2 regions of the Streptomyces changchenzhani genome follow, and region 2 is predicted to be linked to the other one. Evidence: riboswitches for the same ligand, from Rfam matches in the RefSeq annotation. Region 2 holds a riboswitch; the other holds the start of a gene.
What was found. A riboswitch is a leader RNA that binds a small molecule or an ion and turns the genes downstream of it on or off. The one in region 2 is predicted to bind glycine.

Region 1 (3,402 bases), on a different contig from region 2:
AGCCGAACTTGCCCGGCTTGGCGAGGCCCACCAGCGCGTTGAGGTTCGCACCGTCCACGTACACCTGGCCGCCCGCGTCGTGCACGGCCGCACAGACGTCGCTGATGTGCTCCTCGAACACACCGTGCGTGGACGGGTAGGTGACCATGAGCACCGCGAGCTCGGCGCCGTGCTGCTCGATCTTCGCGTGCAGGTCGTCGACGTCGACGTCGCCGTCCTCGCGCGTCTTGACGACCACGACCTTCATCCCGGCCATCACCGCGCTCGCCGCGTTGGTGCCGTGCGCGGACGACGGGATCAGGCACACGGTGCGCTGAGCGTCGCCATTGGCCCGGTGGTAGGCCCGTACGGCCAGCAGGCCGGCGAGCTCACCCTGCGATCCGGCGTTGGGCTGGATGGACACCGCGTCGTACCCGGTGACCTCAGCGAGGCGCTCCTCCAGCTCACGGATGAGCGTCAGGTAGCCCTGTGCCTGCTCGACCGGCGCGAAGGGGTGGATCTGCCCGAACTCGGGCCAGGTGACCGGCTCCATCTCGGTGGTCGCGTTCAGCTTCATGGTGCAGGAGCCGAGCGGGATCATGCCGCGGTCGAGCGCGTAGTCGCGGTCGGCGAGTTTGCGCAGGTAGCGCAGCATCGCGGTCTCGGAGCGGTGCTGGTGGAACACCGGGTGGGCCAGGTAGTCGTCGGTGCGCAGCAGGCCGGCGGGCAGCGTCTCGGCCGTCGACACGTCCAGCGCCTCCAGGTCGCCGTCGACACCGAAGGCCGACCAGACCGCGGTGATCTCGGCGCGGGCCGTCGTCTCGTCGCAGGCGATCGAGAGGGTGTCGGCGTCGACCAGGCGCAGGTTGACCCCGCCCTCACGCGCCGCGGCGAGTACCTCGGCGGCCCTGCCGGGGACGCGCGCGGTGAGAGTGTCGAAGTACGAGCCGTGCACGATCTCCACGCCGCCCGCCCGCAGGCCCTCGGCGAGCAGTACGGCGTACCGGTGGGTGCGGCCGGCGATGCCGCGCAGCCCGTCCGGGCCGTGGTAGACGGCGTACATACCGGCCATCACCGCGAGGAGCACCTGCGCGGTACAGATGTTGCTGGTGGCCTTCTCCCGGCGGATGTGCTGCTCACGCGTCTGCAGCGCCAGCCGGTAGGCCTTGTTGCCGTCGGCGTCGACGGACACACCGACGAGCCGGCCGGGCAGGCTGCGGGCGAACTTCTCGCGCACGGCCATGAAGCCGGCGTGCGGGCCGCCGAAGCCCATCGGCACACCGAAGCGCTGGGTGGTGCCCACCGCGATGTCCGCACCCAGCTCGCCGGGCGAGGTGAGCAGCGTCAGCGCCAGCAGGTCGGCGGCGACGGTGACGATCGCACCGAGCTCGTGCGCCTGCGCGACGACGGGCTTGATGTCCCGTACGACGCCGGAGGCTCCCGGGTACTGCAGCAGCACACCGAAGACGCCGCGCTCGGCGACCTCGGCCGGGATCCCGTCGCTCAGATCGGCGACGACGACCTCGACACCGGTCGGCTCGGCGCGGGTCTGGATCACCGCGACGGTCTGCGGGAAGGCGTCGGAGTCGATCAGGAAGACGCCCTTCTTGACCTTGCCGACCCGGCGGGAGAGTGCCATGGCCTCGGCGGCGGCGGTGCCCTCGTCGAGCAGCGAGGCGCCGGAGGTGGGCAGCCCGGTCAGGTCGGCCACCATCGTCTGGAAGTTGAGGAGCGCCTCCAGCCGGCCCTGCGAGATTTCCGGCTGGTAGGGCGTGTACGCCGTGTACCAGGAGGGGCTCTCCATCACGTTGCGCAGGATCACCGGCGGCGTGAAGGTGCCGTAGTAGCCGAGCCCGATCATCGGGGCGAGCACCTGGTTGCTGTCCGCGAGCGTGCGCAGCTCGGCCTGTACTTCGGCCTCGGTGCGCGCGTCCGGCAGGGCCAGCGCCTCGGTGCTCTTGATGACGTCCGGCACCGCGGCCGCGGTCAGCTCGTCGAGCGAGCCGTAGCCGACCTGGGCGAGCATTTTGGCCTGCGCTTCGGCATCGGGGCCGATGTGGCGCTGCTCGAAGGGGATGCCACGCTCAAGCTGTGAGAGCGGAATGCGGTTTGCGGTCATCTGCGGAAGGCCTCCTGGTCTGACGCGACCTGCGAGGGCACCACTGCGGGTACCCGGACGGCCTCCCCCTCTGTCATCTCAACCTGAGAGCTTCACCGGGGCGCGAAAAACACGCTCCGACTTTCACCGTCGGTGAGGGAAGGCTCCGTCCGGGCAGTGCTCCTTGCGGAGACATGCCCGTGCGACTCCCACCCTGCTTTCCAGAGTGACCTCGTCCATGCGGTACGGGGGCCTGAGAGATTCCGGGGAGGATTTGCTCCTTCGGCGCCTCCGGCACGTTCACGTTCGCCGGAGGACTCTCCCGCACGGGGTCAGTAGCCGTTTGCCAGCCTACCAGCGAGCCCAGTCACCCATCCCTCGAGTGGCCGGGGTCCCCGATGTGCACTTTCGTAGTGTTTACGGAGCAGTTGCGATCAGTTGGAGGGACCGTGCAGACCGACATCGATCCGCGCAGCCTGATCGGCCGCAAGGCGTACGACCGCAATGGCACCAAGATCGGAACGGTGGACGAGGTGTACCTCGACGACGCCACGGGAGTCCCGGAATGGGCGGCCGTACGCACCGGCCTCTTCAGCCGGGACGCCTTCGTGCCCCTGGAGCCGAGCGAGGTCGTGGACCAGTCACTGCACGTCCCCTTCGAGCGGGCGCTCATCAAGGACGCCCCGGACTTCGGCGTGGGCCGCCATCTCTCCCCGGAGCAGGAGCTGCAGCTCTATCACCACTACGGGCTGGAGATCTCGCCGCCCGCATCCGACCGGGACTTCGGCAAGCTGGCGGGCGAGGACACCACCTGAGCCTCCCGGCCCCCTGATTCCCCCGGCTCCGCCGACTCGTCCGCCGCCCGTACCAGCGGAAGCGGATCGGAAGGCTCCAGATCGGGATCGTCCACCTTGAAGGTCCGTACCCACCCGGGCCTCGATGTCGGCTCCTCGAAGCGCACCGTGACCCGCCCCAGGCCGCTGCCCTGCACCCAGCCGGCTCCGTGCTGGGCATGCCGTACGTCGTGTCCCGCGTGCCACCGCCGCTCCGGCAGCGGCTCGGGCGCCCGCTCCAGCGCCGCTCCGCCCCCGTACGGCTCTCCTTCCCCCGCATTTCCTTCCTCGGCCCCCGCGTCTTCGCCTGCCGCCTCCTCCGCCGCTGCCCTCTCGGTCTCAGCCTTCTCTGTCGCCGCCTGGGCGAAGAGGTCCTCCTGGGTGTAGTCCGCGAGCCCGGTGACCCCCACGCCGAGCAGTCGCACCCCGCCCGTGGTGTCCACCGATTCCAGCAGCCGCCCCGCGGCCTCCCGCACCACGCCCGGATCGTCC
Region 2 (3,402 bases):
AAGTCCAGCTGGCGCGGGTACGCCGACCAGCCGGCCACGATGAGCTTGGGCTGCGACTCCTTGGCGAGGCGCTCGACCTCGTCCATGTCGACCTCGCCGGTGGCGTCGTCGACGTGGTAAGCGACCACGTTGTAGAGCTTGCCGGAGAAGTTGATCTTCATGCCGTGGGTCAGGTGCCCGCCGTGGGCGAGGTTCAGACCCATGATCGTGTCGCCCGGCTTGATCAGCGCGACCATCGCGGCGGCGTTGGCCTGGGCGCCCGAGTGCGGCTGCACGTTCGCGTGCTCGGCGCCGAAGAGCGCCTTGACGCGGTCGATCGCGATCTGCTCGATCACGTCGACGTGCTCGCAGCCGCCGTAGTAGCGGCGGCCGGGGTAACCCTCGGCGTACTTGTTGGTGAGGACGGAGCCCTGGGCCTCCATGACGGCCACCGGAGCGAAGTTCTCCGAGGCGATCATTTCGAGGGTGGTCTGCTGGCGGAGCAGCTCGGCGTCGACGGCGGCGGCGACGTCCGGGTCGAGCTCATGCAGGGGAGTGTCGAGAACAGTCATCACGGTCCCGTTCGAGTCGTCGGGCTTCGGGCTTCGGGCTTGAGGCTTGGGGCTTGGGGCGGCCGACCGGCCACCCGGTTAGTTGCCGGAGAGAGCGGTGTACTCGTCGGCGGAGAGCAGGTCGTCCGGCTCCTGGGTGACGCGCACCTTGAACAGCCAGCCGCCCTCGAACGGGGCGGAGTTCACCAGCGAGGGGTCGTCGACGACGTCCTGGTTGAACTCGGTGACCTCACCGGTCACCGGCGCGTACAGGTCGCTGACCGACTTGGTCGACTCCAGCTCACCGCAGGTCTCGCCCGCGGTCACCGTGTCGCCTACCTCGGGGAGCTGGGCATAAACGACGTCGCCGAGCGCGTTGGCCGCGAACTCGGTGATGCCGATCGTCGCGACGCCGTCCTCGGCGGTCGCGAGCCACTCGTGCTCCTTGCTGTACCGCAGCTGCTGGGGGTTGCTCATGACCTGAATTCTCCTGTACGCGGGGGAGTGCTGAGGAACGGTGGTCTTGCGGAGTGAGACTCGCGTCTCGGACCGGCGGGCTACTTCTGGCGCTTGTAGAACGGCAGCGCGACGACCTCGTAGGGCTCGTGTGCCCCGCGGATGTCCACACCCACCCCGGGCGTGCCGGGCGCCGCATGCGCCGGGTCGACGTACGCGATGGCGATCGGCTTGCCCAGCGTCGGGGACGGGGCACCCGATGTGACCTCGCCGATGACCTTGCCGTCCGCGACCACCTGGTACCCGGCGCGCGGCACCCGGCGGCCCTCGGCGATCAGGCCGACCAGCTTGCGCGGCGGCGCGGTCTCGGCGCGCTCGGCGGCGGCCTCAAGGGCGGCGCGGCCGACGAAGTCGCCCTCCTTCTCGAACTTCACGACCCGGCCCAGGCCCGCGTCGAACGGCGTCAGCGCGGTGGTCAGCTCGTGCCCGTACAGCGGCATGCCCGCCTCCAGGCGCAGCGTGTCGCGGCAGGACAGGCCGCAGGGGACCAGACCGACGGGGGCGCCGGCCTCGGTCAGCGCCCGCCACAGCTTCTCGGCGTGCTGCGGATCGACGAACAGCTCGAAGCCGTCCTCGCCGGTGTAGCCGGTACGTGCGATGAGCGCCGGGACGCCCGCGACGGTGCCGGGCAGGCCCGCGTAGTACTTTAGCCCGTCCAGATCGGCGTCGGTCAGGGACTTCAGGATGCCGGGGGACTCGGGGCCCTGGACGGCGATCAGCGCGTACGCGTCACGATCGTCGCGTACGTCGGCCTCGAAGCCGGTGGCGCGAGCGGTCAGGGCGTCCAGGACCACCTGGGCGTTGCCGGCGTTGGCGACCACCAGATATTCGGGGGCCTCGGTGTCGGCAAGGCGGTAGACGATCAGATCGTCCAGGATCCCGCCGTCCTCCTGGCAGATCATGGTGTAGCGGGCGCGGCCGGGGCCGACCGTCCCGATGTTGCCGACGAGCGCGTGGTTCAGCAGGGCGGCGGCCTGCGGCCCGGTGACGGCGATCTCGCCCATGTGGGACAGGTCGAAGAGGCCGGCGTGCGTGCGTACGGCGAGATGCTCGTCGCGCTCACTGCCGTACCGCAGCGGCATGTCCCAGCCCGCGAAGTCGGTCATGGTCGCGCCCAGCGAGCGATGCAGTGCATCGAGGGCGGTGAGACGGGGGACATTGCTCATGTGTGGGGCTCCCAGGGCATGACAGGCGAGGACACATCCTCCCCATCTGTCATCGGAACCTGAGAGGTTCACCACGACCGCACGTAAGTGTGGTCGTGACTTGCACCTTGGGTGGAGCCGCCACAAAGGCGGCTCGCTTTTCAGATCTGCCTCGCCCGCGCGGTTCGGGGCCTGAGAGATTCAAGGGAGGAACTTGCTCCTTCGGCGTCCGAGCAGCACCAGACGAACTGGGTGCTCCGGACTCTCCCGCGCGGATTCAAGCGGCCGTTATGGAGTTGGCGGGCACATCATTGCACGCATCGCGGGGCGGCGGGTCGGGCGGGCCGAAGCGGACGTCAACCGGCCGCATCCGCAAATGGCTTGTGGCCCATTACCTATTCTTTACACTTCTTGGGCAAGGGTGGGGGACCCGACATGGGGGAGTGCGATGACGGTGCAGCAGCCCGGTGCGTATTACGCGACGAGCGCGGGGGTCGCGCGCGACGTGGTGCCCGCACAGCAGGGCGCACCGGCCACGGAGACGGCCTGTCGGCCCGTGGCCACCGTCTCTGATCTGCGCGACCGCGCCGGCCGCAGCCCGGGGAGCCTGGTCTTCGCGGCGGGGGACGTGGTGGTCGTCTCCGGACTGCCCGGCAGCGGCAAGAGCACGCTGATCCGGCGCGCGGCGGCTTCCCGCCGCATCGACTCGCAGGACGTGCGCGAGCGGTGGCAGCGCCGGATGCCGCGCTTCCTGCCGTACGCGCTCTACCGCCCCCTCGTCCGCGCCGCGCACTACGCCGGGCTGCGGCGCGCCCTGCGCTCCGGCGAGAGCGTCGTCGTGCACGACTGCGGCACGCTCGCCTGGGTGCGGGGCTGGCTGTCGCGCGACGCCCGGCGCAGGGGCGTGGCCCTGCATCTGCTGCTGCTCGACGTCACGCCCGAGGTGGCGCGGGCCGGGCAGCAGGAGCGCGGCCGGGGTGTTTCCGGGTACGCCTTCGCCCGCCACCGGCGGGCGGTGGGGCGGCTCGTGCGGGACGCGGAGAGCGGCACGCTGCCCGCCGGGTGCGCCTCGGCCGTACTGCTGGACCGGGCGGCGGCGACCGCGCTGCGGGCCATCGACTTCGAGTAGCGGCTTCGAGCTACGGCCGGGCTTCGGGTGCCCGACAGCGCGGCGGGACCCGGTCCGCATCGGGCACGCGGACCGGGTCCCG

Region 1: another riboswitch for glycine. It lies ahead of gcvP (aminomethyl-transferring glycine dehydrogenase); the one in region 2 lies ahead of gcvT (glycine cleavage system aminomethyltransferase GcvT).

The regions. Positions count from the first base shown of each region.
Region 1 is NZ_JBDHNH010000013.1:11,069-14,470, reverse strand. It holds gene gcvP (aminomethyl-transferring glycine dehydrogenase) at 1-2,098, opposite strand, end outside; glycine riboswitch at 2,309-2,412, opposite strand; gene ABCR94_RS32640 (PRC-barrel domain-containing protein) at 2,527-2,892, shown strand; gene ABCR94_RS32635 (DNA polymerase IV) at 2,820-3,402, opposite strand, start outside.
Region 2 is NZ_JBDHNH010000002.1:195,822-199,223, reverse strand. It holds gene glyA (serine hydroxymethyltransferase) at 1-551, opposite strand, end outside; gene gcvH (glycine cleavage system protein GcvH) at 630-1,007, opposite strand; gene gcvT (glycine cleavage system aminomethyltransferase GcvT) at 1,088-2,212, opposite strand; glycine riboswitch at 2,249-2,362, opposite strand; glycine riboswitch at 2,363-2,471, opposite strand; gene ABCR94_RS09120 (AAA family ATPase) at 2,640-3,320, shown strand.